3 regions of the Streptomyces sp. NPDC043738 genome follow, and region 3 is predicted to be linked to each of the others. Evidence: riboswitches for the same ligand, from Rfam matches in the RefSeq annotation. Region 3 holds a riboswitch; each other region holds the start of a gene.
The links. Region 3 has a riboswitch for cyclic di-AMP ahead of AC0680_RS05285 (M23 family metallopeptidase). Riboswitches for the same ligand answer to the same signal wherever they lie in the genome.

Region 1 (9,889 bases), on a different contig from region 3:
GCCCTCGACCAGGTGGAGCCGGTCGCGCCGCTTGCCGCGCCGGAACTCGCTGCGCCGGCGCACCACCTCGAAGCGGTGGTCGACGTAGACCTCCAGCAGCTCCTTCAGACCCAGCGTCAGCGGCTGGCCGTCCACCAGCGCGACGTTGTTGATGCCGAAGGACTCCTCCATCGGCGTGAGCTTGTAGAGCTGCTCGAGGACGGCCTCGGGGTTGAAGCCGTTCTTGACCTCGATCACCAGCCGCAGGCCGTGCTCACGGTCGGTGAGATCCTTGACGTCCGCGATGCCCTGGAGCTTCTTCGAGCCGACCAGGTCCTTGATCTTGGAGATGACCTTCTCGGGGCCGACCGTGAAGGGGAGTTCGGTGACGACCAGGCCCTTGCGGCGGGCGGTGACGTTCTCCACCGTCACCGTCGCACGGATCTTGAACGTGCCGCGGCCCTTCTCGTACGCGTCCCGTACGCCGCCCAGGCCCACGATCCGGCCGCCCGTCGGCAGGTCGGGACCGGGCACGAAGCGCATCAGCGTGTCCAGGTCGGCGTTGGGGTGCTTGATCAGATGGCGGGCCGCGGCGATGACCTCGCCCAGGTTGTGCGGCGGCATGTTCGTGGCCATGCCGACCGCGATACCGGACGAGCCGTTGACGAGGAGATTCGGGTACGCGGCGGGCAGGGCGACCGGCTCGCGCTCCTGGCCGTCGTAGTTGGGCGCGAAGTCGACGGTGTCCTCTTCGATCGACTCCGTCATCAGGGACGTCGCGGACGCCATCCGGCACTCGGTGTACCGCATGGCCGCGGGCGGGTCGTCGTTGCCCAGCGAGCCGAAGTTGCCGTGGCCGTCCACCAGCGGTACCCGCATCGAGAACGGCTGCGCCATGCGCACCAGCGCGTCGTAGATCGACGCGTCGCCGTGCGGGTGAAGCTTACCCATGACCTCGCCGACGACCCGGGCGCACTTGACGTAGCCGCGGTCGGGGCGCAGGCCCATCTCGTTCATCTGGTAGAGGATGCGGCGGTGCACGGGCTTGAGACCGTCGCGGGCGTCCGGCAGGGCGCGCGAGTAGATGACCGAATACGCGTACTCGAGGAAGGAACCCTGCATCTCGTCGACGACGTCGATGTCGAGGATCCTCTCCTCGAAGTCGTCCGGCGGCGGGGTCTTCGTGCTGCGGCGGGCCATCGCGGCTGCGGCTCCTTCTGCTGCGTCTACTGCCGATGTCGGGTGCGACGTCAGGGCGACGTCGGTCAATCAGTCGGGTCAATCAGCTGGGGGATCAACCGGCGAGATCTGTGAGTCTGACGCGGACCATTGTGGACCGCCCCACTGACAACGCCCACCGCGACTCCCCCTTCGCCTCTCGAGGGCCCCGGGCACGACGCTCGATCGGGGCCGGTCGCACGGGAACTTCGCCAGATGCCGACGCGCTTGCATACAGTGACAGAACTTCCTCGCAAGCGGATCGAAGGGACGTACATGCCCATGGGTCACACGGCCACAGAACAAGCCGGCTCCGGCGGCCTGACAGCGACCGAGCACCGGCTGGCCAACGGCCTGCGCGTGGTGCTCTCCGAAGACCACCTGACCCCGGTCGCGGCGGTGTGCCTGTGGTACGACGTCGGCTCCCGCCACGAGGTCAAGGGCCGTACGGGCCTGGCTCACCTCTTCGAGCACCTGATGTTCCAGGGTTCCGCGCAGGTGAAGGGCAACGGCCACTTCGAGCTGGTGCAGGGCGCCGGCGGCTCGCTCAACGGCACCACGAGCTTCGAGCGCACCAACTACTTCGAGACCATGCCCACCCATGAGCTGGAGCTCGCGCTCTGGCTGGAGGCGGACCGGATGGGTTCGCTGCTGACCGCGCTCGACGAAGAGTCCCTGGAGAACCAGCGCGACGTCGTCAAGAACGAGCGCCGCCAGCGCTACGACAACGTCCCCTACGGCACGGCCTTCGAGAAGCTGACGGCCATGGCGTACCCGGAGGGCCACCCGTACCACCACACGCCCATCGGGTCGATGGCCGACCTGGACGCCGCTTCGCTGGAGGACGCCCGGGCGTTCTTCCGTACGTACTACGCGCCCAACAACGCCGTCCTGTCGGTCGTCGGCGACATCGACTCCGCGCAGACGCTGGCCTGGATCGAGAAGTACTTCGGCTCGATCCCCTCGCACGACGGCAAGCAGCCGCCCCGGGACGGCACCCTGCCCGACGTCATGGGCGGACAGCTGCGCGAGGTCGTCGAGGAGGACGTGCCCTCCCGCGCCCTGATGGCGGCCTACCGTCTGCCGCACGACGGCACCCGTGAGGCGGACGCCGCGGACCTGGCGCTGACCGTCCTGGGCGGCGGCGAGTCCTCCCGCCTGTACAACCGGCTGGTGCGTCGCGACCGCAGCGCCGTGGCGGCCGGCTTCGGCCTGCTGCGGCTGGCCGGCGCGCCCTCGCTGGGCTGGCTGGACGTGAAGACGTCCGGCGGCGTGGAGGTCCCCGACATCGAGCGCGCCGTCGACGAGGAGCTGGCCCGCTTCGCCGCCGACGGCCCGACCCCGGAGGAGATGGAGCGCGCGCAGGCCCAGCTGGAGCGCGAATGGCTGGACCGCCTCGCCACGGTCAGCGGCCGCGCCGACGAACTGTGCCGCTTCGCCGTCCTGTTCGGCGATCCGCAGCTCGCGCTGTCCGCCGTGCGGCGTGTCCTGGACATCAGCCCCGAGGAGGTGCAGGCGGTCGCCAAGGCCCGGCTGCGCCCCGACAACCGCGCGGTGCTGGTCTACGAACCCACCGAGCCGACCGACGCCGCCGACACCGAGGAAGGGGAGGCGGACCAGTGAGCGACGCCACCAACCGCGCAGGGTCCCCCATGAGCACCATGGACTTCCACCCCCAGCCCCGGGGCGGCGCGCCCAAGCCGTGGGCCTTCCCGGCCCCCGACCGCAGTCAACTCCCCAACGGGCTCACGCTGCTGACCAGCCACCGTCCCGGCCAGCAGGTCGTCGCCGTCGAGGTCAACCTCGTCGCGCCGCTGGACGCCGAGCCCGAGGGCCTGGACGGCGTCGCCACGATCATGGCGCGTGCGCTGTCCGAGGGCACCGACAAGTACGACGCCGAGGAGTTCGCCGCCGAGCTGGAGCGCTGCGGCGCCACGCTGGACGCCCACGCCGACCACCCCGGCGTACGGGTCTCCCTGGAGGTCCCGGCCTCCCGGCTGCCGCGCGCGCTCGGCCTGCTCGCCGACGCGCTGCGCGCCCCCGCCTTCCCCGACAGCGAGGTCGAGCGGCTGGTGCGCAACCGCCTCGACGAGATCCCGCACGAGCTCGCGAACCCGGCCCGCCGTGCCGCCATGGCGCTGTCCAAGGAGCTGTTCCCGGCCACCGCGCGCATGTCGCGGCCCCGCCAGGGCACCGAGGAGACCGTGGCCCGCATCGACGCGGCGGCCGTCCGGGCCTTCTACGACGCCCATGTGCGGCCCGCCACGGCCACCGCCGTCATCGTCGGCGACTTCACCGGTGTCGACCTGGACGCGGCGCTCGCCGAGACCCTCGGCGCCTGGAGCGGTTCGACGGCCGAGCCGCTGAAGGCCGCGCCGATCGTCGCCGACGACACCGGCCGTGTGGTGATCGTGGACCGCCCCGGAGCCGTCCAGACGCAGCTGCTCATCGGCCGGATCGGCGCCGACCGCCACGACCGGGTGTGGCCGGCGCAGGTCCTCGGCACGTACTGCCTGGGCGGCACGCTCACCTCCCGGCTGGACCGTGTGCTGCGGGAGGAGAAGGGCTACACCTACGGGGTGCGCGCCTTCGGCCAGGTGCTGCGCTCCACCGCCCCCGCCTCCCCCGAGGGGGCGACGGGCGCGGCGCTGCTGGCCATCAGCGGCTCGGTGGACACCGCCTCCACCGTGCCGGCGCTCCAGGACCTGTGGCAGGTGCTGCGGACCCTCGCGGCGGAAGGGCTGACGGACGAGGAGCGCGATGTCGCCGTCCAGAACCTCGTCGGCGTCGCGCCGCTGAAGTACGAGACCGCGGCGGCCGTCGCGGGCACGCTGGCCGACCAGGTCGAGCAGCAGCTCCCGGACGACTTCCAGGCGCAGTTGTACGTCCGGCTCGCGGAGACCGGCACGGTCGAGGCGACCGCGGCGGCGGTCAGCGCCTTCCCGGTGGACCGGCTGGTGACGGTCCTGGTGGGTGACGCGGCCCAGATCGCCGAGCCCGTCAAGGCGCTGGGGTTGGGCGAGGTGACGGTCGTCGGCGGCTAGGGCGACACAGCCAGGGCCGATCCGGAAGGCACGCCCTGGCCGCCCCGTATGACGGCGGATCAGTTTCGAGCGGCGGCTCCCGTGGTGCTCTCTGCCACGGGAGCCGCCGTATGTCCGGTTTATGGCGACTGACCGCTCCGCTTCTTGTGGCATCCCGCACAAAAAAGCGGTTCTGTTTGGCGATCGAAAGTTGCCCCGATTAGCGTCGGTCCGGCTGTTCGTCACAACTCCGCCACAACAGTGGCACCGGACAGTCATCGCCGAGTCCCCGTACGGCGCGAGCCAGGGGAGCCGGGGACCCACACGTCCCTGGGGTGAATCGGACGCCTCTTCGGAGGAGCCCGTAGGAGACCTTCCTGCTCCGAACCCGTCAGCTAACCCGGTAGGCGAGAAGGAAGGAAAGGACAAGCCAGTACATGGCGTTCATACGTGCCACCGGGAAGCACCGTCGTGCGAGCCGCACCGCCCGCTCGACCCGCAACATCGCGGGCATAGCCACCCTCGCGGCCTCCGGCGTTGTCGCCTCGGTGGCCTCGCCGGCGCTGGCCGCCACGGACGAGGCGCGCACCCACGACACCGGTCTGCAGCAGGCCGTCGTCCTCGGTGACGAGCTCGCCAACCGCATCGAGGCCCAGGCCGACGCGCAGCAGGCCGACGCCGAGGCCGCCGCCGCGAGGGCGAAGGCCGAGGCCGTCGCCAAGAAGCAGGCCGAGGAGGCCCAGCGGCGCGCCGAGGCGGCCCGGAAGAAGGCCAAGGCGGAGCGCGAGGCCAAGGAGCGCGCCGCCCGCGAGGCCGAGCGCAAGCGCCTCAACACCTTCGTCGCCCCGATCGCCGGCTCCTACGTGTCCACCGCCTACAAGGCGTCCAGCGGCCTGTGGTCCTCGGGCAGCCACACCGGCATCGACTTCCACGCCGCCTCCGGGACCTCCGTCCGCGCCGTCGGCGCGGGCACCGTCGTCGAGGCCGGCTGGGGCGGCTCGTACGGCAACAACGTCGTGATCAAGATGAACGACGGCACGTACACCCAGTACGGCCACCTGTCGTCGATCTCCGTCTCGGTCGGCGAGAGCGTCACCCCCGGCAAGCAGATCGGGCTCTCCGGCGCCACCGGCAACGTCACCGGCCCGCACCTGCACTTCGAGGCCCGCACCACCGCCGACTACGGCTCGGACATCGACCCGATCGCGTATCTGCGCTCGCACGGCGTCAACGTCTGATGCACCGCGGTCGCCTCCGCATCGTCTGACACACCGCTTCGCCCGATGCCGGCGCCGTCCGCTGGCTAAAAAATATCCATGGATAAGCGGAGTCCGTCGGAAAAGCCGTCCCGGTCGAATAGAGTCACGGAAAAGTCGTCAACCGGCGGCGTTTCCAGGGGATTACGGCGGAGGCACGGACGATGCGAGGCCATATTTCCGCGCATGCGGTGTGCACGGCGATTCGCGAGGACATTGTCTCCGGTGCGCTGGCGCCGGGGAGCCGGCTGATCGAGGAGATCCTGGCGGCGCGTTACGGCGTCTCCAGGGTGCCGGTCCGTGAAGCGCTGCGCACCCTGCAGTCGGAGGGCTTCGTCACCACCCGCCACCACGCGGGCGCCTGTGTCGCCGAGCCCACCGAGCAGGAGGCCGCCGACCTGCTGGACATCCGCGCGCTGCTGGAGCCGCTGGGTGCCGCCCGCGCGGCCGCCCGCCGCAGCCCGGCCCATCTCAAGGTGCTGCGCGGGCTGGTGCGGCTGGGACGTGAGCGGGCGCGCCACGGCAACGCCGCGGACCTGCGCCAATTGGACGGCTGGTTCCACGAGACGCTCGCCCAGGCGGCCGGCAGCCCCAGCCTGACCGCGCTGCTGACCCAGCTGCGGCGCAAGATCGAGTGGATGTACGCGGTGGAGCCGCCGGCCGGAGCCGGCGAGTCCTGGGACGATCACGGCGCGGTGCTCGACGCGGTGGCCCGCGGGGACGCCGAACGCGCCCGCGCCCTGATGGCGGCCCATATCGAGCGTTCACTGCCGGTCTACCGGCTGCGGCGCCCGGCCAAGGCCGAGGTGAGGGATCCGAAACGGCCCGTCAACACAGCGCGCGCCCGCTCTTAACAACGGCCCCGTATACAAAGAGGGGTGCGGGGCAATGGCACGCGCAGGGGAATGGGCGCGACGGCCGCACGGCGATTTCTTGCAGGGTGCCGGTATTCCGTCCGCCGTGCACCCGTATTCGGATTTCTGGTGCTTTCGTGCCGGGCGCCGAACCGTACGGCGTTTTTCCGGCGGAGTTTTCCGGAGAATCTATTCAGCGGCGGCGGGGCATGGCGCCGCGCTGCGGCATTTCAGGCGGCATACCGGCCGGGGCGAAGAATCGCGATCGCAGCGAAACGGCCCCGCCGCGACGACCGGGTTCCGGTCACCGCGGCGGGGCCGCCGCATGCAGAGGTCCTGGGGGACTCAGACGGTCTCGGGGAGCTCCTCGAGACCCTCGGCAACGAGCTTCGCCAGGCGGTCGAGCGCGGCCTCGGCACCTTCGGCGTCGGAGGCCAGCACGATCTCCTCGCCGCCCTGGGCGCCCAGGCCCAGCACCGCGAGCATGGAGGCCGCGTTGACGGGGTTGCCATCAGCCTTGGCGATCGTCATCGGGACGCCGGAGGCGGTGGCCGCACGGACGAAGATCGACGCGGGGCGGGCGTGCAGGCCCTCGGCCCAACCGACATTGACGCGGCGCTCAGCCATGGTGTTGCCCTTCAAAGTCGTGACAGTTGTCTAGACCAGTCTCTCACGCTGTCGGGAGTGCTCCGGCAGCCCCGAGTCCTGTCCCGAGCGTACGCGCGCGGGCCGGTTGTCAGTGCCCGGCCGTACTCTGTCCGCATGCAGAAGCCGCCGGATCATGCATACCCGACCCACTGGGAAGCGGACGTGGTGCTGCGCGACGGCGGCACGGCGCGGATCCGCCCCATCACCCCCGATGACGCCGAGCGGCTGGTCTCCTTCTACGAACAGGTCTCGGACGAGTCGAAGTACTACCGCTTCTTCGCTCCCTACCCGCGGCTGTCCGACCGCGACGTGCACCGCTTCACCCACCACGACTACGTCGACCGCGTCGGACTGGCCGCGATGGTCGGCGGCGATTTCATCGCCACCGTCCGCTACGACCGGATCAACGACCAGGGGCTGCCCGCCAAGGACCCCGAGGACGACCAGGCCGAGGTCGCCTTCCTCGTCCAGGACGCCCATCAGGGGCGCGGGGTGGCCTCCGCCCTCCTGGAGCACATCGCGGCGGTGGCCCGCGAGCGCGGCATCAGGCGGTTCGCCGCCGAGGTGCTGCCCGCCAACTCCAAAATGATCAAGGTCTTCACGGACGCCGGGTACACCCAGAAGCGGACGTTCGAAGACGGCGTGGTCCGGCTGGAGTTCGACCTGGAGCCCACCGAGCAGTCCGTGGCCGTCATGCGCGGCCGCGAGCAGCGCGCCGAAGCCCGTTCGGTGCAGCGACTGCTGGCCCCCGGCTCGGTCGCCGTCATCGGGACCGGCCGCGCCCCCGGCGGCATCGGCCGCACCGCGCTGCGCAACATCCTCACCTGCGGCTTCACGGGCCGGGTGCACGCCGTCAACCACGCCTTCCCCCAGGACATGCGGCGGCTCGACCCCGAAGGGGTGCCGGCCGCCCGTGCGCTCGCGGAGATCCCCGAGCCGGTCGACCTCGCGGTCATCGCCGTCCCCGCCGACAGCGTCCCCGACGTCGTCCGGGACTGCGGCGAACACGGCGTCCAGGGCGTGCTGATCCTCTCCTCCGGCTACGCCGAGTCGGGCCCCGAGGGCAGGGAGCGGCAGCGCGCCCTGCTCCGCCAGGCCCGCTCGTACGGCATGCGGCTCATCGGGCCGAACGCCTTCGGCCTGATCAACACCGCCGCCGACGTCCGGCTGAACGCCTCCCTCGCCCCCCGGATGCCCGGCGCCGGCCACATCGGCCTGTTCACCCAGTCCGGCGCCATCGGCATCGCCCTGCTCAGCGGACTGCACGCGCGCGGCCCCGGTGACGGCGGCATCGCCGGCATCTCCGCCTTCGTCTCGGCCGGCAACCGCGCCGACGTCTCGGGCAACGACCTGCTCCAGTACTGGCACGACGACCCGGACACCGATGTCGTGATCCTCTATCTGGAGTCCATCGGCAACCCCCGCAAGTTCGCCCGGCTCGCCCGCCGCACCGCCGCCGTCAAGCCGGTCGTGGTCGCCAAGGGAGCCCGGCACAACGGCACCGCCCCCCTCGGCCACGCCGTGCCCACCGTCCGCGTCCCCGACAGCACGGTCGCCGCCCTGATGCGCCAGGCCGGGGTGATCCGCGTCGACACGGTCACCGAGCTGATCGACGCCGGGCTGCTGCTGGCCTCCCAGCCGCTGCCGGCCGGCCCGCGCATCGCCATCCTCGGCAACTCCGAGTCGCTGGCGCTGCTGGCCTACGACGCCTGCCTGACCGAGCGGCTGCGTCCGCTGCGCCCCCGAGTGCTGGCCTCCGCGGCCACGCCGGAGGACTTCCGTGCGGCGCTCGCCGAGACGCTCTCCGGCGACGGCTGCGACGCCGTGATCGTCACGGCCATCCCCTGGGTGGGGGAGCAGGACGGCGCCTCCCCGGGGGCCGGCGAGGGCATCGCGCTCGCCGCAGCCCTGCGGAGCGCGGCCGCGGCCCATCCGCACAAGCCCGTCACGGTCGTCCACCTGGCGATGGACGACCTGGCCGAGACGCTGGCGGCGCCGGCGGCGTCCCCCGAGCCCCATGAGCCCCCGGCATCCGCCGCCCCGGCTGCCGGCCCCCAGGCCTCGTCCCCGGCCGTCGCCGTCGACGAGCCCCGCCCCGCACCAGCCCCGCCGAACCCACCAGCCCCGCCGAACCCGCCGAACCCACCGATCCCGTCGATCCCGTCGATCCCACCGATCCCACCGATCCCACCGGTTCCGCCCGCCCCGGCGCACCGGGCGGCCTCCGCCCGCCCCCCGATCCCTCCCGGCCCGCCCCCCGCCGCCCGCACCGCACCTGCGCCGCCCGCCCACGACGCCGAGACCGCGGCCGCACCCCGCACCGCCCCGCTCCGCATCCCGGCCTACCCCGCCGCCGAACGCGCCGTACGCTCCCTCGCCGAGGCCGTCCGCTACGCCGCCTGGCGCCGCGAGGCCGCCGAGCCGGGCCGGGTGCCCGAGTACGACGACATCCAGGAGGCGGCCGCCGGCGCCGGCATCGAGCGCCTCCTCGACCGGCTCGCCCCCGACGTCCCCAGCGGCCGTTCGGTCCCGGTGCCGCCCGAGGACGCCGCCGGTCTGCTCGCCCGCTACGGCATCCACACCCGCCCCGTCCTGCCGGCCCCCGACCCGGATACCGCCGTGCGCGCGGCCGCCCGCCTCGGCTACCCGGTGGCCCTCAAGACCACCGCCCCTCATCTACGGCACCGCGCCGACCTCGGCGGGGTCCGCCTGGACATCGCGGGCGAGGCCGAACTCCGCCGTACATACGCCGAGTTGACCGACTTCCTCGGCTCTCCCGAGGAGCTGCGCCCGGTCGTGCAGGCGATGGTGCCGCGCGGGGTCGACACGGTCATCCGCGCCGCCATCGACCCGGCCGCCGGCGCCGTCCTCTCCTTCGGCCTGGCCGGCGCCCCCTCCCAGCTCCTCGGCG
Region 2 (9,889 bases), on a different contig from region 3:
CTCGCTCAGCGGGACGGTCCGCTCCGCCCGGTCCAGCGCCGCGGCGATGTCCGCCTTCATGGCGGTGATCTGCGCCGGGGCCGGCGGGTCGCTGATCTCTCCCCCGTGCAGCAGGTGCCGCTCGGTCATCCGCACGCAGCCGACGTCGACGGAGCACGCGGCGCGGTAGGAAGTGCGCGGCGAGGCGTCCTGGGAGTCGCCGAGGACGAACTCGGTCGAGCCGCCGCCGATGTCCACCACCAGGAAGGGCTTGGCCAGGTCCGGGCGGCCCGCCAGTTCCTTGGTGGCGCCGTTGAAGGAGAACTCCGCCTCCTGGTCACCGGTGATCACCTCGGGCTCCACGCCCAGGATGTCCACGACGCCGCGGACGAAGTCCTCGCGGTTCTCCGCGTCCCGGGAAGCGGAGGTGGCCACGAAACGGACCTGCTGCGCGCCCAGGCCGGCGATCACCGCGGCGTACTCCCGGCAGGCCGCGAAGGTCCGCTCCAGCGCCTCCGGCGACAGCCGCCCCGTACGGTCCACGCCCTGGCCCAGGCGGACGATCTGCATCCGGCGGTCGAGGTCCTTCAGTTCCCCCGTCACCGGGTCCGCGTCCGCGACGAGCAGGCGGATGGAGTTCGTACCGCAGTCGATGGCGGCGACCCGCTTCACTGGGAACCTCCCTTGTCGTCCTCGGCGCAGGGGCTCACACACGGCCCCTTCTTCCACCACTCCGGCAGCATCGCGATGGCCTCGTCCCCGAGCGGGTTGACGCCGGGGCCGGCCGCCAGCGAGTGGCCGACGAGGACGTGCAGGCACTTGACCCGGTCGGGCATGCCGCCCGCGCTCGGGAAGCCCTGGAGCACCTCGATGGCGTCCCGCCGCCGGATGTAGTCCTCGTGGGCCGCGCGGTAGGCGGCGGCCAGCTCCGGGTCGGTCGCCAGCCGCTCGGACATCTCCTTCATCACGCCGTTGGCCTCCAGCGTGCCGATCGCGGAGGCCGCGCGCGGGCAGGTGAGGTAGTAGAGCGTGGGGAAGGGCGTGCCGTCCTCCAGGCGCGGCGCCGTCTCGACGACGTCCGGCTGGCCGCACGGGCAGCGGTGCGCGATGGCGCGCAGCCCGCGGGGCGGGCGGCCGAGCTGCTCCTTGAAGGCCGCGATGTCCGCGGCGGTGGGCTCGGTGGGCTCGGTCTGGGGCGGAGGGGTTTCCATGTGCGCTTTCGGTGAGGTGGGTGGTGAGGCGGCGGTGCGGACCGCCTGGTGTCGACAGTACGGGCTGCCCCGCGCCGGCGGTACGGCCCGCGGCGCACCGGCGTACGGGGCTCGGCACTACCGCTTGTCGGCCGCGTCGACGGCGCTCCACAGATTCTCGTACCAGGGGCGCCGCGCCGCCTGCGGTCCCTTCGGGGCGGCGGCGGAACCGGAGCCGTCCTGGACGAGGTAGCCGGTCTCCCCCGGCATGACGTAGTGCAGCTGCCGACGGGCCTGCTGGCGTACGTACTCCGGGTCCTGCCACCGGGCCCGCTGCTCACGCAGCCGGTCCAGCTCGGCACCGGCGTCCTGGGCCTTGCGGCGCTGTTCGGCGATGTCGGAGCGCTGGGAGATGTACTGCCTTATGGGGTACGCGAGGGCGACCACCAGGGAGCACATCACCAGCGCCAGCAGGGCGGCGCGGCCGGTGAGGCGGTTGCGTCGGGGCGGGCGGGCTCGGTAGACGCGGGCGGCGGCCTGCTCGCCGAGCGCCTTGAGTCGGGTCGCGGTCGAGAACCGGTCCGCGGGCACGTCGTCTCCCCTTCACTGACTGACGCCGGACTGCAAAAGCGGGTACGTCCCCGGCAACGGTACGGGACCGTCGCCGGGGACGTACGAGGCGTTCGGCCGTGACGTCAGCCGATCAGCCGTTACGCGGGGCGCTGCGCCGAATCAGTTCGCGGAGCGCTGTACCGATTCAGTTCGCGGAGCGCTGTGCCGATTCAGTTCGCGGAGCGCTGTACCGATTCAGTTCGCAGAGCGCTGTACCGATTCAGTTCGCGGAGCGAAACCGCGGGAAGGCGGAGCGGCCGGCGTAGACCGCGGCGTCGTCGAGGATCTCCTCGATGCGCAGCAGCTGGTTGTACTTGGCGACGCGCTCGGAGCGGGCCGGGGCACCGGTCTTGATCTGGCCGCAGTTGGTGGCGACGGCCAGGTCGGCGATGGTGACGTCCTCGGTCTCACCGGAGCGGTGCGACATCATGCACTTGAAGCCGTTGCGCTGGGCCAGCTCGACGGCGTCCAGGGTCTCGGTCAGCGAGCCGATCTGGTTGACCTTCACCAGCAGCGCGTTGGCGGAGCCCTCCTCGATGCCGCGGGCCAGGCGCTCGGGGTTGGTGACGAACAGGTCGTCGCCGACCAGCTGGACCTTGGCGCCGAGCTTGTCGGTGATGACCTTCCAGCCGGCCCAGTCGTCCTCGAACAGCGGGTCCTCGATGGAGACCAGCGGGTAGGCCGCCACCAGCTCCGCGTAGTACTCGGTCATCTCGGCGGCCGAGCGGGTCTGGCCCTCGAACTGGTACGAGCCGTCCTTGTAGAACTCGGAGGCGGCGACGTCCAGCGCGAGCGCGATGTCCTGGCCGGGGGTGTAACCGGCCTGCTTGATGGCCTCGAGGATGAGGTCGAGGGCCTCGCGGTTGGAGCCCAGGTTCGGGGCGAAGCCGCCCTCGTCGCCGAGGCCGGTGGACAGGCCGCGCTCCTTGAGGACCTTCTTGAGGGTGTGGTAGACCTCCGCGCCCCAGCGCAGCGCCTCGGAGAAGGACTCCGCGCCGATCGGCGCGATCATGAACTCCTGGATGTCCACGTTGGAGTCGGCGTGCGAGCCGCCGTTGAGGATGTTCATCATCGGCACGGGCAGCACGTGCGCGTTCGGACCGCCGAGGTAGCGGAACAGCGGCAGGTCGCTGGCCTCGGAGGCGGCGTGCGCGACGGCCAGGGAGACACCGAGGATGGCGTTGGCGCCGAGCGAGCCCTTGTTGTCGGTGGCGTCCAGGTCGAACATCGCCTGGTCGATCAGCCGCTGCTCGGTCGCGTCGTAGCCGACGAGCTCCGGGCCGATCTGCTCGATGACGGCCAGGACGGCCTTCTCGACGCCCTTGCCGAGGTAGCGGTTCGGGTCGCCGTCGCGGAGCTCGATGGCCTCGAAGGCGCCGGTCGAGGCGCCGGACGGCACGGCGGCACGGCCCGTGCTGCCGTCGTCGAGGCCGACCTCGACCTCGACCGTGGGATTACCTCGCGAGTCGAGAATTTCGCGGGCTACGACGACGTCGATGGACGGCACGTTGTCTCCTTCATGGGTGTCTGGAGTTCTGCAGCATGAGCCTAACGGCCCCTGGCTCGTCCGCTTGCCCTCGGCCCGCTCCGTGGGACGAAAAGATACTCAAAGGCGCAGTTCACGGGAGGTTTCGGCACATTGTTCGCTGAGCGGGGAAAATACTCGACGCCGCTGGTCACCGGCGCTGCGCGCCCCGGCGAACGGAGAAGCCCCGCCACGGCGCACTGGGGGGGCGTGTGCGCCGGGCGGGGCAGTCTCACGAAGCGGCGGGGACCGCCGCCGGGGTCATACGGGACCCGGTGAGCGGACGGCTCAGATGCTGAGCTGCTGACCCGGGAAGATCAGGTTCGGGTTGCCGCCGATGACCGACTTGTTGGCCGCGTAGAGCGACTTCCAGTTGGTGCCGTGGGCCTTGGCGATCTTGGCGAGGGTGTCGCCCGCCTTGACGGTGTAGTCGCCGCCGCGCTCGGACTTCTTCGGAGTAGGCTGGGCCTTCTCGGCCTTGGGGGCGGCCGGGGCCTTCTTCACCTCGGGCTTGGCCGCTTCCTGCTTGGGGGCGGACTTGGCGGAGGTGTCGAGCTCGGGGGCCGGACCACCGGAGGTCAGGCCGCCGGCACCGGCGCAGGACCAGGCGCCCGGGCCCTGGATGGCGAGGAGCTTCTCGGCGGCGGCGATCTGCTGGGCCTTGGTGGCCAGGTCGGCGCGGGCCGCGTACTGGGTGCCACCGGCGGCGGCCCAGCTGGAGTTGGAGAACTGCAGGCCACCGTAGTAGCCGTTACCGGTGTTGATCGACCAGTTGCCACCGGACTCGCACTGGGCGACCTTGTCCCAGGTGGCGACCGAGGCGGCGGAGGCGGACGTGGCGCCCATCAGCGGGACGGCGACGGCGGCACCGGCGACACCGGCGAGGGTGGCGACGCGGACGGCCTTGGAGGGACGACGGTGCTTGCCCTTGTTGATCAGCATGGTTCGTTCGTTTCCTCACCGACGCCTACGAGGTGAGCTGTCGGGTTCGGGCTGTGAGTCGCCCGGCCGGGCGCGCGTGGCGCACCTGGCTTCACCCCAAGCCGGCTGACCCGCTTTCACGGGCCTGACCGGCGCCTACCTTGGTTCCCCCGCTCCTGCCTTCGGCGCTTGCGCGTCAACTGCCTCCGACCACCGGCAGGATTCGGCGTGTGATCGAAGGGGCTCGCTTTGGCGAGCGGTCCTGACCGTAAGCAGTAATCCCCTTGGTGTTCAAACCCCACCTTCTGAACCAAGTTGACCGTTTTTGATCACGGGTTGGTCACATATCTGCAGGTGAGGCCCGGTATGACGGCGGCGGGCGGATCTGTGCGCCCGCCGCCCAACGAGAGCCTTGTCTCACTTTCCCAAAGGGGACGAAGGCGGCGAACTAGCCTTCCTTGTGCCCGAGATCGAGCCGCTGACCCGGCTGGATCAGGTTCTCGTCGGTCCCGATGACGCCCTCGTTGCGCTCGTAGAGCGCGGGCCAGCCGCCCGGCAGCCGATGGGCCGCGGCGATGGCTGACAGGCTGTCACCCGGGCGCACGGTGTAGTCGCCGCCCGCCGGGCCCGTGCGGCGCCCGTCGTCGCCGCGCGAGGCGTGCCGGCCGCCGGGCGACCGGTCGCCGCCGTCGCTCTCGTCCGGGTCCGCGTCGCCGCGGTGCTTGCCCTTGCCGGGCGTCTGCCCGGGCGTACCGCTCGGGTCCGGGCGGTCGGCGTCGCCGGAGGGGTCGGTGGGGCGGGAGGCGTCGTCGCCCTGGTCACCGGGCGTGGTGGAGTCGGACGGCTCCGGGGTCTTGGAGGTGTCGCGGCCGTCGGACTCGGACGGCGCCGGCGTCTCCTGGGACGGCTCGTCGCCCGCATCGCCGCGCGAGTCGTCGGACGAGCCGTCGCGGGACCCGTCACGGGATCCGTCCGGGGACTTCTCGCCGTCGCCCTCGCGGTCGCCGTCGTGGGCCCCGGAGTCGTCCGGGCCGTCGGGCACATCGGACGAGCCGGTCGAGGGGGACTGGTCCCAGGGGGCCGGGTCGCCGTCGTCGTCGGAGGGGTCGGGCAGCGGCGTGCTGGTGCTGCCCGGGTCGACCTTCGGCGCGCGGCCGTCCTTGGTGAGGCCGGCGTTGACGGCGCAGCTCGGCCAGGCGTCCGGGCCGCGGTCGTCGAGGATCGATTCGGCCACGGCTATCTGCTGGGCGCGGCTGGCGAGATCGGGACGCGAGGCGTAGGCCCCGCCGCCGTAGTCGTCCCACATCTCCTGGGTCAGCTGCAGCCCGCCGTAGAAGCCGTTGCCCGAGGCGGCGCTCCACACCCCGCCGCTCTCGCACTGGGCGACCCGGTCCCAGGTCGCGGTGTCGGCGGCATGTGCCCCACTGGCGGAGAGCAGCGGCAGTGCGAGGCCCGCGCCGGTCACTCCCGCCGTGACAAAGATGGCCGGTGCTTGACGGGGGCGACGGTGTCGGCCGTTCCCGGAACGCATGCGGATGCCTTTCGCGCGGCGGTTGAGTTGTTCGACGACCGTTCGATTCCCCACCCCTTCGGACGTCCGCTGATGCGGGCGCCCGTGTGAACGAATCGTGAATCCTGTCGACCGTCGGGTCGAAAGGTAGCCGGGGTCACGGGTAGTCACAAGCCGGTGTAGCGCAGATCACGCTTAGGTCACGCGACTGACGATCCGTCACCTTTGCCGGTACCCCCGGTCAGGACCGCTCGGGCGTGAACTCCACCGGGAGGGACCGCAGTCCGCGCATGATGAGCCCGCCCCGCCAGCGCAGATCATCAGGATCCGTGGCAAACCGGATGTCCGGGAGCCGGGTCAGCAGCGTGGCGAGCGCGGTCTGCCCCTCGAGCCGGGCGAGCGGTGCGCCCAGGCAGTAGTGGATGCCGTGCCCGTATCCCAGATGCTGATTGTCACGTCGGGTCAGATCGAGAACGTCCGGTTCGACAAAGCGTGACGGATCACGGTCCGCGGCGGCCAGCACCACCAGTACGGGGTCGCCCTCGGCGATCCGCTGCCCGCCGAGCATCAGCTCCCGCGTCGCGAACCGCCAGGTCGCCAGCTCCACGGGGCCGTCGTAGCGGAGCAGCTCCTCGATGCCGGTGGCCAGCAGCTCGGTGTCGCCCGCCGCCATCGACTTCTGCAGCAGTTCGCGCTGGGCGGGGTGGCGCAGCAGCGCGTAGGTGCCGTTGCCGATGAGGTTGACGGTGGTCTCGAAGCCGGCGAAGAGCAGGATGAACGCCATCGCGGCGGCCTCGTTCTCGGTGAGGTGCTCGCCGTGGTCGGAGGCCCGGATCAGACCGGATATCAGGTCCTCGTCGGCCTCCGCCGTCTCCCCCAGGGACGCGCGCTTGCGGTGGATCAGCTCGGCGAGGTAGCCGCGCATCTTCTTCACGGAACGGGCGACCCCGCCGCGCGGCCCCCCGCCGTGGCGGATCATCATGCCCGCCCAGTCGCGGAAGTCGTCCTGGTCCTCGCGCGGCACCCCGAGCAGGTCGCAGATCGCGTAGATGGGCAGCGGAAAGGCGAACTCATGGATCAGGTCGGCCTCGCCGCGCCCGGCGAAGCCGTCGATGAGGTGGTCGGCCAGCTCCTGGACGCGGGGGGCGAAGGCCGCGACCCGGCGCGGGGTGAACGCCTTCGACACCAGCCGGCGCAGCCGGGTGTGGTCGGGCGGGTCGATGTTGAGCAGATGCGTCATCAGGTTGGCGCTGCGCTCGCCCGGGATGCCGACCTTGCCCTTGCCGTGCGCGGACTCGCTGTGGTGCACCGGGTTCTTCGACAGCCGGGCATCGGCGAGCGCCTGCCGCGCCTCGGTGTAGCGGGTCACCAACCAGGCCTCCACGCCGCTGGGCAGCGCGGTCCGGTGGACCGGCGCATGCCGGCGCAGCCAGGCGTAAGCGGGGTACGGGTTCGCCGCGAACTCCCAGGTGAACAGCTCGGGGGCCGGGGCGGCGGCCGCGGCGGAGGACGCCACGGGGCAGCCCGCGGGCGCCCCGGCCCCGGCGTCGGCGGGGCCGCCCGCGCGGGCGTCGGCCGCCGCTTCGGCGGAGGCGGTGGGATCAGGAGTGGCGTCCGGCTCGTCGTGCACCTTCCGACCGTAACCGGTGGGCGCACCACCACGCGTCCACCCGCCCTACCCCGCCTGGACCCCCAGCCCCGCGAGGAACGCCACGGCCGCCGGCGACGGGCCGAGGCAGCTCCACACCACCCGCTCGGTGCGCTCCGGCGCCGGCCGCGCGCGCACGATGTGCAGCCCCGGCAGATCGGCGGCGATGGCCTCCGGGACCATGCCGATGCCCAGCCCGGCCCGCACCAGCTTCGCCAGGAACTCCACCGTGGTGACCTCGAACGCCACCTCCGAGGCCAGCCCCGCGGCCCGGAACGCCTCATCGCGCTGCCGCCGGGCCGCCGAACCCGCCGTGAAGTCCACGAAGGTCTCCCGCGCCAGCCGCGTCAGCGTCGTCCACTCCCGCCCGGCCAGCGCATGCCCCGGCGGCACCACCGCCACCAGCTCACCGCGCGCCAGCTCCCGCTCCCGTACCCCGTCGGTGCGCGCGCTGGGCGCCAGCCCGACGAAGGCGACATCCAGCGCCCCCTCCCGCACCTTCTCGATGAGCGGATCGCTCATCTCCATCTGCAGACTGATCCGCACCCGCGGATAGCGGCTGCGGAAGGCGCCCAGCTCACGGGCGAGATCGACGGCCGCGACGGTCGAGATGGCGCCCACCGCCAGCCGGCCGCGCACCTCGCCGGTCGCCGCCGCCACCTCGGCGCGAGCCCGCTCGGCCGCCTCAAGCGCCTGCCGGGCGACCGGAACGAACGCCTCGCCGGCGGCCGTCAGCCGGACGCTGCGGCTGGTGCGGTCGAAGAGCCGGGCACCGAGCTCCTTCTCCAGCCGGGCGATCTGATGGCTGAGCGCGGACTGCACCACATGGCAGCGCTCGGCGGCCCGGGTGAAACCGCCGGTCTCGGCCACCGCGACCACGTACCTCATCTGCTGCAGCTCCATGCCCACCGATCCTAGACACCATCGATCTCGATCCACGATGGATGAGATGAAAACTATGTGTTGGACTCATCAATGATGGGAGACCAGGCTGGGAACCGCCCGCCGCCACAGTGGCCGCGGGCGCATCACGGGGAGGTCATGCATGGAACCCGAACACGGACCCCAGCCGCGCCGACTGGGCCGCGGCACCCTGCTGCTGATGTCGGTCGCCACCGGCCTGTCCGTCGCCGGCAACTACTTCGCCCAGCCCCTCCTGGGCACCATCGGCCACGATCTGCACCTCTCCGCCTCCACCGCCGCGCTGGTGGTCACCGTCGCCCAGGTCGGCTACGGCCTCGGCCTGCTGCTGCTCGTCCCCCTCGGCGACCTCCTGGAGCGCCGCCGCCTCGCGGTGACGCTCTGCGCGGCCACGGCCGTGTTCCTGACCGTCACGGCCAGCGCGCCGAACGCCGCCCTGCTGCTGACCGGTACCGCCCTGACCGGCCTGACCTCGGTCGCCGCGCAGGTCGTCGTGCCCTACGCGGCGACCCTCGCGGCCCCCGCCGAGCGCGGCCGGACCGTCGGCACCGTCATGACCGGACTGCTGCTGGGCATCCTGCTGGCCCGCACCGCCGCCGGGCTGCTCTCCGAGCTGGGCGGCTGGCGCACCGTCTACTGGGTCAACGCCGCACTGATGCTGCTGATGGCCCTCCTGCTGCGGCTCCGGCTGCCCGCCCTGCGCACCACGGCCGGACTGCGCTACCCGGCGCTGCTGCGCTCGACGCTGGCGCTGTTCGCCCAGGAGCCGGTGCTCCGGTGGCGGGCCGTACTGGGCGCGCTGACCTTCGCGGGCTTCTCCGTGCTGTGGACCGCGGTGGCGTTCTTGCTGTCCGGTCCGGCGTACGGCTGGCAGGAGTCGGCGATCGGACTGCTGGGGCTGGTCGGGGCGGCCGGTTCGCTCTCCGCGTCGGCGGCCGGGCGGCTGGCGGACCGCGGCCTGGCGCACCGCGTCACCGGCGCCGCGGCGTTCCTGCTGCTGGGGTCGTGGGGCCTGCTGGCGGCCGGCGGCGGGGGCGGCGCCTGGTCGCTGGTGGCGCTGCTCGCCGGGGTGGTCGTGCTGGACCTCGCTGCCCAGGCGGTCCACGTCAGCAACCAGAACCTGGTCTACGGGGTCCGCCCCGAGGCCCGCAACCGCCTCAACTCGGCGTATATGACCAGCTACTTCGTCGGCGGGGCGGCGGGCTCGGCGCTGACCTCGGTGGTCTGGAGCGCCGGCGGCTGGGGCGGGGTGTGCGTCCTGGGGGCGGGGCTGGCGGTGGCGGCTGCGGGGGTGTGGGTCGCGGATCTGCTGCTGCGGCGCGGGCGGCCGGGCGGTACACCGGTGGAGCGCACGCACACCGCGGCCTCGGTACCGGTCACTCGCTGACCGCGTCCGGCTTCTGCGCCAGCGCATGCTCGGCGCCCAGGTGGCCCAGGTCGGCGGCCTTGCGGTACCAGGCCTGGGCCTGGTCGGTCTCTCCGGCCTTCTTGTGGAGCTCGGCGAGACGGAAGGCACCGTGGGGGTCGCCCGTCTCGTACGCCTCCCGGTACCAACGCTGAGCCTCCTTCGAACGGCCCCGCAG
Region 3 (9,889 bases):
TCGGCGTCGTCATTACCGTTCCACCATCCGAATTAGTCGGCTTTCGCGGGTGTATGTTTCCGCCCCTTTCGGAGCGGAAGGCCGCGATGGGACATCCGGGGGAAAGGGGTGCACGGGCGACCCCGGCGAGCGAAGTCCCCCGACCCCGGCGAGCGAAGTCCCCCGACGTCGTCGGGGAGTTCGCCACCGGGCGCGGACGGGGCCGCCTTCGTCTCCTCCGTTGACGAAGACGGCCGGCTGTCCGCGCGCCCGGCGCGGTCCGGAACTCCAAGTCCCGGCGCGCCACCGGATTGTGTCGACGTGCGCACTCAAATCCCCCTATGACGCTGGTTCGACGCAGCTTCTCGTCGAACCAGCGCGAGTCAAGCGTCCGGGAATCCGGCGGGAATGTCGTTAGCGCCCCGTGCACAAGTCCCTTAACCAGCAGTCGACTTACCGGCGACCAGTGCATGGCGCCGGTAGTCCTTCGGCGGAGTGCCGTACGCATTGCGGAAGGCGCGGCTGAAGTCGGCCGCGCAGGAGAAGCCCCGGCGGGTGGCGATGGCGTGGACGGGGGTGGAGTGCAGCGCGGGGTCGGTGAGGTCGCGGCAGGCGGCCTCCAGCCGCCGGCGCCGGATCCAGGCGGCGACGGTGGCCTCTTCGTGCTGGAAGAGGCGGTGCAGGTAGCTGAGGGAGATGTGGTGGGCGGCGGCGATCACGGCCGGGGAGAGGCCGGGGTCGTGCAGGTGCTCCTGGATGAAGCGCTTGATGCCCAGCATGAGGGTCCGCCGGCGGGTTTCCGGTGGGAGCGCGCTGTCGGTTTCGAGGGCGTGGGCGAGGAGCGCGGTGGTCAGGTCGGTCAGGACCGTGCCCAGCCGGGGCCCGTCGGAGGGCTGGTAGGGCGTGGTGTCCTCGCTCAGCCGGAGGAGGAACTGCGCCAGCAGCGCGCCGAGCCCCGACCGGGTCGTCATGCGCCGTGGGACCGCGCGACGGGCCCCGCCGCGCGGCAGGGGCAGCAGCGCCTTGGGGATCTCCGCCCCCACCGTGGTGACCGGGGCCTTACCGCCGAGGATCTCCCACGGCAGCGAGGAATCGTTGATGATCAGGTCGGACGGCCGGTACGCGACCTCGTGGCCGTCCCACCTGCCCGTCCCCGTCCCGGCCACGACGAAGGAGAGGTGGTAGAGCTCCGGGTCGGACTGCCGGACCAGCCGTGGTGTGCGCCGCATCACCACCTGCGGGATGGTGGCCGGCCACACGGACACGGCGCCGAGGTCCAGCACGCGCTGGGTGGCCCGGAAATCGTGGGCGTGGTCGCTGCTCAGATGGATCGGAGCATGGGTTTGCTCCAGACGCTCCGCCCAGTAGGACAACCGGTCCGCCGCCGGCACGTCCTCACTCCGGAAAACCGTCTCGTTCAGCATGTTTCCCCCTCCAAGCTGCACGCCCAAGGGGATGGTCACGGACCCGGATAAGCGTCTGATGAACGTCTGGGGACGGGGCCCGGCCGTGACCCGTCCGGCCCCCGACGGCTCGCCGTGTGCCCCCCTACCGGCAACCCTTGGGGAGTCGAGGCGGCCGACACGACGCTGCTCGTACGGAAGACGGGCGGGAGCGGAAGAGGCCGGTGCGGATGCGGCAGGTCGACGGGCCCCCTACGGGCGACGGGGAGCGGCGGGCGCGCCGCGAGCGGATGCCCCCGCCGGTGCGGCGCCTGGCGCGCTGGCTCCCCGCCCTGCTGATCGCCGCCGGCCTCGCCTTCGACCTGGGGACACCGCCCAGCTACACCGCCTCCCCCTTCTTCTCCGCCGCGCCGCTGGTCGCGGCGCCGCTCCTGTCGCTGGCCAGCACCGCCGTCATGGCCGTGGCCGCCATGGCCGGCGAGGTCTGGGGGGTGACGTACCGCAGCACCGCCCCGAACTACCACGAGTCGGTGACGGAGATCGCCACGGTCTTCGTCGTCTCCCTGCTGGCGCTGGTCATCAACCGGGTCGTACGGACCAGCGACGCCCATCTGGCGTCCGTACGGGACGTCTCGGAGGCCGCCCAGCGCGCCGTACTGCCGCTGCCGCCCGAGCGGCTGGCCGGGCTGGCGATCGCCGCCCGCTATGTGGGCGCGCGGGCGGACTCCGGGATCGGCGGCGACCTCTACGCGGTGCAGGACACCCCGCACGGCGTGCGGCTGATCGTCGGCGATGTGCGCGGCAAGGGCCTGGAGGCGGTGGAGGCCGCGGTGGTCGTCATCGGCGCCTTCCGGGAGGCGGCGGAGCAGGAGGCCACCCTGGAGGCGGTGGCCGGCCGGCTGGAGCGGGCGCTGCAGCGGGAGGGCAGACGGCGCGGAGGGCTGGACCGGTTCGAGGGGTTCACCACTGCCGTGCTGGCCGAGATCCCCGCCAACGGGCGGTCCGTACTGCGGGTCCTCAACCGCGGCCACCCGGCTCCCCTGATGCTCACCCCGGACGGCGGGCTGCGCGAGCTGGCCCCCGCGGCGCCGGCGCTGCCCCTGGGGATGAGTGAGGTGGCGAGCTGGCCCGACCGGTCGGACGAGATGTTCCTGCCGGCCGGCTCGCTGCTGCTGTTCTTCACCGACGGCATGACCGAGGCCCGCGACTTCCGCGGCCGCTTCTACAGCCCCTCGAACCGGCTGCGCGGCCGCCGCTTCCCCGGTCCGGACGCCCTCCTGGACACCCTCGTCGAGGATGTGGCAGTGCATACGGGCGGGGCGTCGGCGGACGACATGGCCCTGCTGGCGGTGCAGCGGCCCATGGGGGAGTAGGGCGGGGCGAGGAGCGCCGGGCCGCCGATCAGGGCGGGCCGAGGAGGGGCCGGCCCGGTCGGCCCCTACGCGCCGCTTCTGCTTACCTCCCCGTTCCGGGGTCCGTGCCCGGCAGCCGGTGCAGGCTCTCGCCGTGCGGGCCGGTGAGCGCGACCGGCCGCCCGTCCAGGGCGAGGGTCAGCCGTCCGTCCTCCGGGCGCCCGGCGTGGTGCTCCGGCGCGGTGATCCACGGCAGGACCGAGTGGTGCTCGTTGGAGATCCAGTGCCCGCCACCGGGCCGCTCGTCGAGCAGCGACCGTACGAGGCGCGCGAACTCCTCGCGGCGGGCGGGCGGAAGGTAGCTCAGCACCGCGCTGTGGAAGACGACCAGCGTCGCCTCGGGCGGTGCCGCGGCGGCCAGCGCGGGCAGCTCGTCGATCAGATCGCCGGGTACGATCCGCGGCCGCGGCGCCGCCCGTACGGCCTCGACGGCGGCGGAGAGCCGGGCCGCGCGCTCCCCCTCGCCCGGCCAGACGAGCGACTGGAGCCAGCGCAGATCGTCCGGTGCGCCGACGGGGTCGAGCGGGTTCAGATCGATTCCGGCCCGCCAGACGATCTCCGGCAGCCGGCCGGGCAGTTCCTCGGGTGCCCAGTCCGTACGGCAGCCGAAGACCACCGGGCCGTCCGGCGCCCCCACCTCGACGGTCCGCGGGCCGCCCGCCGGCCGCCCCTCGTACCCGGTGGCGGACTCGTACCGGTACCGGTAGCTGTCGGGGTGCAGGCACAGTCCGGCCGACGCGCCGACCTCCAGCAGCGCCAGCGGCTGCGGCAGACGGGCGAGCAGCGGCAGCAGCGTGGCGCAGCGGGCCGGCTCGTTGGTCTGGGTGGCGCGCTGCATGATCACCGCGCGGACCTCGTCCCAGTGCCGGACCGTCCACTCGCGCCAGCGACCGTACGCCGCCTCGCCGCGCGGGCCCTGCTCCGCGTGCGGGCCGTCGAGCTGGCGGACGGCGGCGAGCAGGAGGTTCGGCTGCTGCTTGTTGCCGGCCGGCAGCGACCCCGACAGCAGATCGCAGAACTCCGGGTCCTGGCTGATCCGCGCGGTCAGCTCCGCATGGGCGTCGGACCGTCCCCGCGCCTCCCGCCACGAGAACTCCCGGTAGCGCTCCGCCAGATCCGCCGCCGCGCTCCGGCCGATACCGCCCTTGACGTTTCCGGAGCTCACGGTGCTCCCCGCGCTCTCGACGTTGACGACCATGATCCGACGTTACGCCCTCACGTTGCGTAACTGAGGGGCGCCCCTCCGCATAACGACTGACGCACAATCAGCGCGAGATCGTTTAGCGGCGCATGGTCAACTCGCCCGGTTTGTGGGCATGGTGACCGAAAAAGTCCAGGCCAAACCTCATGCGGAACGGATAAGGATTCCCAGGAAGGCTTGGAAAACAGTCGCGACCTCTATTACTGTCCGATAACGCAGCGCGGTCGTCCCAGCCGTCGCAAGAGGCGGCACCGCGCGCCGACGCCGAATCCCGCACGCGCTTTTCACGCATCTCCAGCACTTCGAACTGCACCAAGGGAACCGGGGAACCACCACCTTGGGGTGAATCGGGCGCCTCCGCCAGAGTGGCCCGTAGGAGACCTTCCTGCTCCGAACCCGTCAGCTAACCCGGTAGGCGAGAAGGAAGGAAAGGAGTGCGCCCCCGTGGCGTCCAACAGGCCTGCCCCCGAGGCTTCGCCCGCATACCGGCTCGACGACCGAGGTGCCTTCGAAGGACCGGGTGATCCGGAGGGCATAGCGGGCACCGACGGCGACGGCCCTTGGGAGGAGTGGAATCCCACCGAGGAGTCGCTGCGACCGGTCCGCGGCAAGCACCGGGTGGCCAAGCAGCGCGGCGGCGGACTCGCCCGTAGTGGCACGGTCCTGGGCGTCGGCGTCATCGCGGCCGTCGGCGCGGGCGGCATGGCCACCGCCGAGGACCGTCCGCCGGTCCCGATATCCATGCCCGACATCGGCGGCATGGCCCACGACATCTCCGACAGCCTTCCGGATGCCGAGTCCCTCCCGGGGCTCGGCGGCCTCATATCCGACTCCGGCGCCGATTCCACCGCAACGGCCTCCGGAAGCGACTCCGCCGACCCCGTAGCCGCCGGTCCGCTCTCCCAGGTCACCCAGACCGGCACGACCGGTACGGGCACCAACGCCGGCGAGGCGCTGCGCAGCCGCATCCTCCAGCAGGCCGACGCGCAGCAGGGCGCCGCCGAGGAGCAGGCCCGCGAAGCGGCCGAGGGCGCCGCCATCAAGCAGGCGGCGACGGACGCGTCCGCGGCCCAGAAGACGGCCCAGGACGCGGCGGACAAGGCCGCGGCGGCCAAGAAGGCGGCAGAGTTGGAGGCCAAGCGCAAGGCCGAGGCGGAGGCGCGCCGGAAGGCGGAGGCCGAGCGCCTGGCCCAACTGGCGAAGAGCTTCATCGCCCCCGTCTCCTCCTACACCCTCACCGCCAGCTTCGGTCAGGCCGGCGACCGCTGGGCCGCCGACCACACGGGCCAGGACTTCGCCGCACCGACCGGTACGCCCATCAAGGCGGTGCACTCCGGCACCATCACCCAGGCCGGCTGGGCCGGTTCGTACGGCTACCGCATCGTCCTCACCCTCGACGACGGCACCGAGCTGTGGTTCTGCCACCTGTCCTCGATGGTGAAGACCTCGGGCAAGGTCAGCACCGGCGAGGTGATCGGCCGCGTCGGCGCCACCGGCAACGTCACCGGTCCCCATCTCCACCTGGAGGTACGCCCCGGCGCCGGCGACCCGATAGACCCGATGCCGTGGCTGCGCGATCACGGCGTGAACGTCTGAGCGCCCGGCCCGCCGGGCGACGCGCCTGAGGGCCTGCCGGGAGGCGGCCCGAGCGCGCCGCGGGAGGCCACTCCTCCCGCGGAATAACTCCCTCCCTCACCACGCTGCAACCACGTATGACCTCGACACAACCCACCCCCCAAAACCGCCGGAACCTCGGCTCGCTCGCCGTCTCCCCGCTCGCCCTCGGGGGCAACGTCTTCGGCTGGACGGCCGACGAAGCCGAGTCGTTCGCCGTGCTCGACGCGTATGCGGCAGGCGGTGGCAACTTCATCGACACCGCCGACGCCTATTCGGCCTGGGTGCCCGGCAACAAGGGCGGTGAATCCGAGACCGTCATCGGCAACTGGCTGGCCTCCCGCGGCAATCGCTCCGAGGTCGTCGTCGCCACCAAGGTCGGCGCCCACCCCGACTACAAGGGCCTGAGCCCGGCCACCGTCAAGTCCGCGGTCGACCAGTCCCTCAGCCGTCTGCGCACCGACTACATCGACCTCTACTACACCCACTACGACGACGAATCGGTCGAGGTCTCGGAGATCATCGGCACCCTCGACGAGCTCGTCCAGGCCGGCAAGGTCCGTGAGATCGCCGCCTCCAACATCTCCGCGCCGCGCCTGGCGGAGTCCCTGGCCTTCTCCGCCCGCGAGGGCGTGGCCCGTTACGTCGCCCTCCAGCCGCACTACAACCTGGTCTCCCGCGACACCTACGAGGGCGAACTCGCCGACGTGGCGGCCCGCGAGGGCGTGGCCGCCATCCCGTACTGGGCCCTCGCCTCCGGCTTCCTGACCGGCAAGTACCGCCCGGGCACCGATGTCGACAGCGCCCGCTCCGGGAAGGCCGGCCAGTACCTCGCCACCGACCGCGGGCTGCGCGTCCTTGAGGCCCTCGACACGGTCGCCGCCGCCCACGAGGCCGAGGTCGCGACCGTCGCCCTCGCCTGGCTGGCCGCACAGCCCACCGTCGCGGCGCCCCTCGCCAGCGCCCGCACGGTCAGCCAGCTGACGCCCCTCCTGGCCGTCGCCGACCTGACCCTCACGGAGCCCGAACTCACCCTCCTGAACGAGGCTTCGGCCTGATCCACCCACGGCGTGGACGGGGCGAGGTCGGGGCGGGGTCGGGGTACGCATGACGCCCCGGCCCCGCCCCGTACCCGCGCCGGTCGCCGGCCTCACTTCCCCCGACGGTCGACCACCGCCCACGACGCCAGCGCGACCCCGCCCGCGACCGCGAACACCGAAGGCCAGGCCCCGATCTTCTTCGCCAGCGGATGCGACCCCACAAAGGCCGCCACATACGCCCCACTCAACGCCGCCGCGGTCTTGGCCCCGGCCTTCTCCTGCCACCCCTTGGCCGCCACGGCCCCCGCCGCCGCGAGCGCCACCCCACCCAGGGGCCGCTTCTTCGTCCAACGGGCCACGCCGTAGCCGCCCAGCAGCCCACTCGCCGCCACCACACTCGTCGGTACGCCGGCCATCACAATCCTCCCGATCAGAGTCAACTTCCCCGAGCCTACGCGCGGGCGTTCCCGCGGGGGCTCACGGCGATCGGGGTGACGTGGTGATCAAGGCGTTGGCAGTATTCATCCATGACGAAGGCGAAATCGCGAAACCCCGTCAAGTTTGGCGCCCCAGCGGGGGTCTATGAAGGTCAGCACTTCGAGGGGCATGCGGAGTTGCATGCTCAGGGAGTGCATCGCCAACTCGGAAGGGGTATCTCCGGTACCGCGACGGAAGGCGTCGACTCCATCGTTCTCTCTGGTGGCTACGTCGACGATGAGTATGGCGAAACCGAGATCATCTACACCGGCGAGGGCGGGCGCGATAGGTCTACCCAGTGCATGGTCGCCGACCAGACCATGGACGCGAAGGGAAATGCCGGCCTGCTGCTCAATCAAGCCCTCGGCAACCCGGTACGGGTGATCCGAGGCTTGAACATCAAGCGACAGAAGGCCACCGGTGGCTATGTGTACTGCGGTCTCTTCCGGGTGGCCGAGAGCTGGACCACCATAGGCAGGGACGGCTTCCGGATCTGCCAGTTCCGACTCCTCAAGATCGAAGATGGCGAAACGGTGGATCCGCAACCCGTGTCGCCAGACGGCGACCTAAAAACCGATCTGGAAGAACAATTCCGCCGGACCGTCGCCTATGAGCGCCTTATGCGCGACTCGAAGGTGGTGCGCAAGGTCAAGGACATGTACGACGACACCTGCCAGGTGTGCGGTCTTCGGCTGGTGGTCTCGCCCGATGGCAAAGCGATCAGCCAGGCGGCCCATATTCATGCTGTGGGGAAGCCGCACTACGGACCGGACACGGTGGGAAATGTGCTGTGTCTTTGCCCAAACTGCCATGCACTCTTCGACCGCGGCGCCCTCCAGCTCACCGATGGACTTGACGTGATCAATGGGCTCACGCAGAAGTTCATTAGTGCGCTGACACGGGTCAAAGAGCACCAGATACAGGTGGAGTACATCCGCCAGCACCGAAGCCGATGGGCCGACCGGGCGGCCGTGACCGCACCCGAGGGTGGCGGCGCGTCGTATCGGGACTCGGCCGGGTGACGGTCATCGCTCGGCGTCCCGCAGTGCGCCCACCCCACTCTCCCCCTCCTTCTGCCCCCAAGCGCACGTCAAGGCCGGGCGCCCCCACGGCTGGTAGTGCCGCAGGTGCTCCAGCAGATGTCGTTCGCGGGTGGTGAAGTCGGGGGTGGGGCCGGTGAGGTGGGCGCGGCGGCGGTGGAAGGAGAGGGCGGTGGCGAGGGCGGTGTACTCGGTGACGGCGCGGGCGGCGGCGGGGCCCTGGGCGCGGTGGGCCAGGTCGCGGGCGAGGGCGCGGGTGGTGAGGGAGGAGAGGGCGGTGGGTTCGGTGGGGTCGAGCCAGCCGGCGGTGATGTAGGGGGCGAGGTAGCCGCGCAGGGAGAGCAGTTCCTGGCCGCGGGTCCACACGGCCAGCCAGGTCAGGGCGAGGAGGACGGGGACCATGAAGAGCCCATAGACGACCAGGAATCCGAGGTCGCCCAGGGTGGAGGCGGCGTTCCAGATGGCGTGCAGGAGCACGGCGGTCAGCAGGCCCAGCACGGCGAGGGCGATACGGGCGGGGCGGCGGCGGGGGTAGCGGGTGGCGGCTATGCCGAAGGCCAGGCCCGTGAGGATGGTGAAGAGCGGGTGCGCGAAGGGGGAGACGACGATGCGGACGAAGAAGGTGCCGGCGGTGAGCGAGTCCAGGCCGGAGTGGCCCATGGACTGGTCCTGGCCGAAGGCGTTGCCCAGATAGAGGACGTTCTCGGTGAAGGCGAAGCCGGTGGCGGTGATGCCGGCGATGACGATGCCGTCGGTGATGCCGTCGAAGTCGTGCCGGCGGAAGCGGTAGAGCAGGAGGACGGCGGCGGCCTTGACCAGCTCCTCGACGACCGGGGCGATCACCGTCGCGCCCCAGGCCTCGGCCTCGGTGGGGGACGTCGAGGCGATGTTGGCGGCCAGCCAGTCGGTGGCGAAGCCGTTGGCCAGCAGCGCGACCAACGCGGCGGCGCAGGCGCCCCAGGTGAAGGCGAACGCGAGGTTGCGCCAGGGCTCGGGCTCGATGCGGTCGAGCCAGCAGAACGCCGCGATCAGGAGCGGTACGGGGAAGACGGCCAGGCCGAGGCCGACCAGGAAGCCCTCGGCGCCCGTCTCCTGGCGGACCATGCCGATGATGATCACGCCGGAGAGCGCCAGCAGGGAGATCAGCGCGACGGCGCGGATGGTCCTGCTGTGCCAGGGCGGCGTACGGCGGCGCGGGCGGAGCGGCCCGTGCGCGGCGGCCGGGCCGGCGGTGTCGGGCCGGTGGGCGTGGGGCGGGTACGGCGTATGGGGTGTGTACGGGGGAGGGGCCGGCGGGCGGTGCGGGTGCGGGGACGGCTGGGACGAGTACACCACTCGACCCTAACCAGGGACGCGCGCCCTACTCGCCGAGGCGGCGGAAGAGCAGGTCATGGACGACGTGCCCCTTGTCCAGCCCCTGGCCCTCGAACTTGGTCAGGGGCCGGAAGTCCGGACGCGGCGCATAGCCGGAGTAGAGGTTCTCAAGCGTCGGCTCCGCGGAGAGGACCTCCAGCATCTGCTCGGCGTACGGCTCCCAGTCGGTCGCGCAGTGGACCAGCGCGCCGGGCCTGAGCCGGGTGGTCGCCAGCGCGATGAACTCCGGCTGGATGAGGCGGCGCTTGTGGTGGCGCTTCTTGGGCCACGGGTCGGGGAAGAAGACGCGCAGACCGGCGAGGGAGCCGGGAGCGAGCATCTCGCGCAGCAGGATGATCGCGTCGCCGTT

Region 1: another riboswitch for cyclic di-AMP. It lies ahead of AC0680_RS35285 (M23 family metallopeptidase); the one in region 3 lies ahead of AC0680_RS05285 (M23 family metallopeptidase).
Region 2: another riboswitch for cyclic di-AMP. It lies ahead of AC0680_RS31445 (LysM peptidoglycan-binding domain-containing protein); the one in region 3 lies ahead of AC0680_RS05285 (M23 family metallopeptidase).

What each region holds. Positions count from the first base shown of each region.
Region 1 covers NZ_JBWKCJ010000043.1:15,100-24,988, reverse strand. The annotation lists gene AC0680_RS35300 (DNA gyrase/topoisomerase IV subunit A) at 1-1,179, opposite strand, end outside; gene AC0680_RS35295 (M16 family metallopeptidase) at 1,480-2,820, shown strand; gene AC0680_RS35290 (M16 family metallopeptidase) at 2,859-4,241, shown strand; cyclic di-AMP (ydaO/yuaA leader) riboswitch at 4,490-4,645, shown strand; gene AC0680_RS35285 (M23 family metallopeptidase) at 4,658-5,458, shown strand; gene AC0680_RS35280 (GntR family transcriptional regulator) at 5,641-6,330, shown strand; gene AC0680_RS35275 (HPr family phosphocarrier protein) at 6,676-6,957, opposite strand; gene AC0680_RS35270 (bifunctional acetate--CoA ligase family protein/GNAT family N-acetyltransferase) at 7,093-9,889, shown strand, end outside.
Region 2 covers NZ_JBWKCJ010000032.1:24,208-34,096, reverse strand. The annotation lists gene AC0680_RS31465 (Ppx/GppA phosphatase family protein) at 1-651, opposite strand, end outside; gene AC0680_RS31460 (DUF501 domain-containing protein) at 648-1,190, opposite strand; gene AC0680_RS31455 (FtsB family cell division protein) at 1,308-1,760, opposite strand; gene eno (phosphopyruvate hydratase) at 2,002-3,288, opposite strand; gene AC0680_RS31445 (LysM peptidoglycan-binding domain-containing protein) at 3,595-4,248, opposite strand; cyclic di-AMP (ydaO/yuaA leader) riboswitch at 4,256-4,425, opposite strand; gene AC0680_RS31440 (LysM peptidoglycan-binding domain-containing protein) at 4,676-5,692, opposite strand; gene AC0680_RS31435 (cytochrome P450 family protein) at 5,979-7,253, opposite strand; gene AC0680_RS31430 (LysR family transcriptional regulator) at 7,413-8,288, opposite strand; gene AC0680_RS31425 (MFS transporter) at 8,431-9,693, shown strand; gene AC0680_RS31420 (tetratricopeptide repeat protein) at 9,683-9,889, opposite strand, start outside.
Region 3 covers NZ_JBWKCJ010000002.1:470,748-480,636, forward strand. The annotation lists gene AC0680_RS05265 (peptidoglycan-binding protein) at 1-13, opposite strand, end outside; gene AC0680_RS05270 (AraC-like ligand-binding domain-containing protein) at 417-1,403, opposite strand; gene AC0680_RS05275 (PP2C family protein-serine/threonine phosphatase) at 1,613-2,755, shown strand; gene AC0680_RS05280 (DUF2332 domain-containing protein) at 2,838-3,992, opposite strand; cyclic di-AMP (ydaO/yuaA leader) riboswitch at 4,284-4,428, shown strand; gene AC0680_RS05285 (M23 family metallopeptidase) at 4,440-5,591, shown strand; gene AC0680_RS05290 (aldo/keto reductase) at 5,708-6,667, shown strand; gene AC0680_RS05295 (hypothetical protein) at 6,760-7,065, opposite strand; gene AC0680_RS05300 (YDG/SRA domain-containing protein) at 7,177-8,148, shown strand; gene AC0680_RS05305 (PrsW family intramembrane metalloprotease) at 8,152-9,498, opposite strand; gene trmB (tRNA (guanosine(46)-N7)-methyltransferase TrmB) at 9,527-9,889, opposite strand, start outside.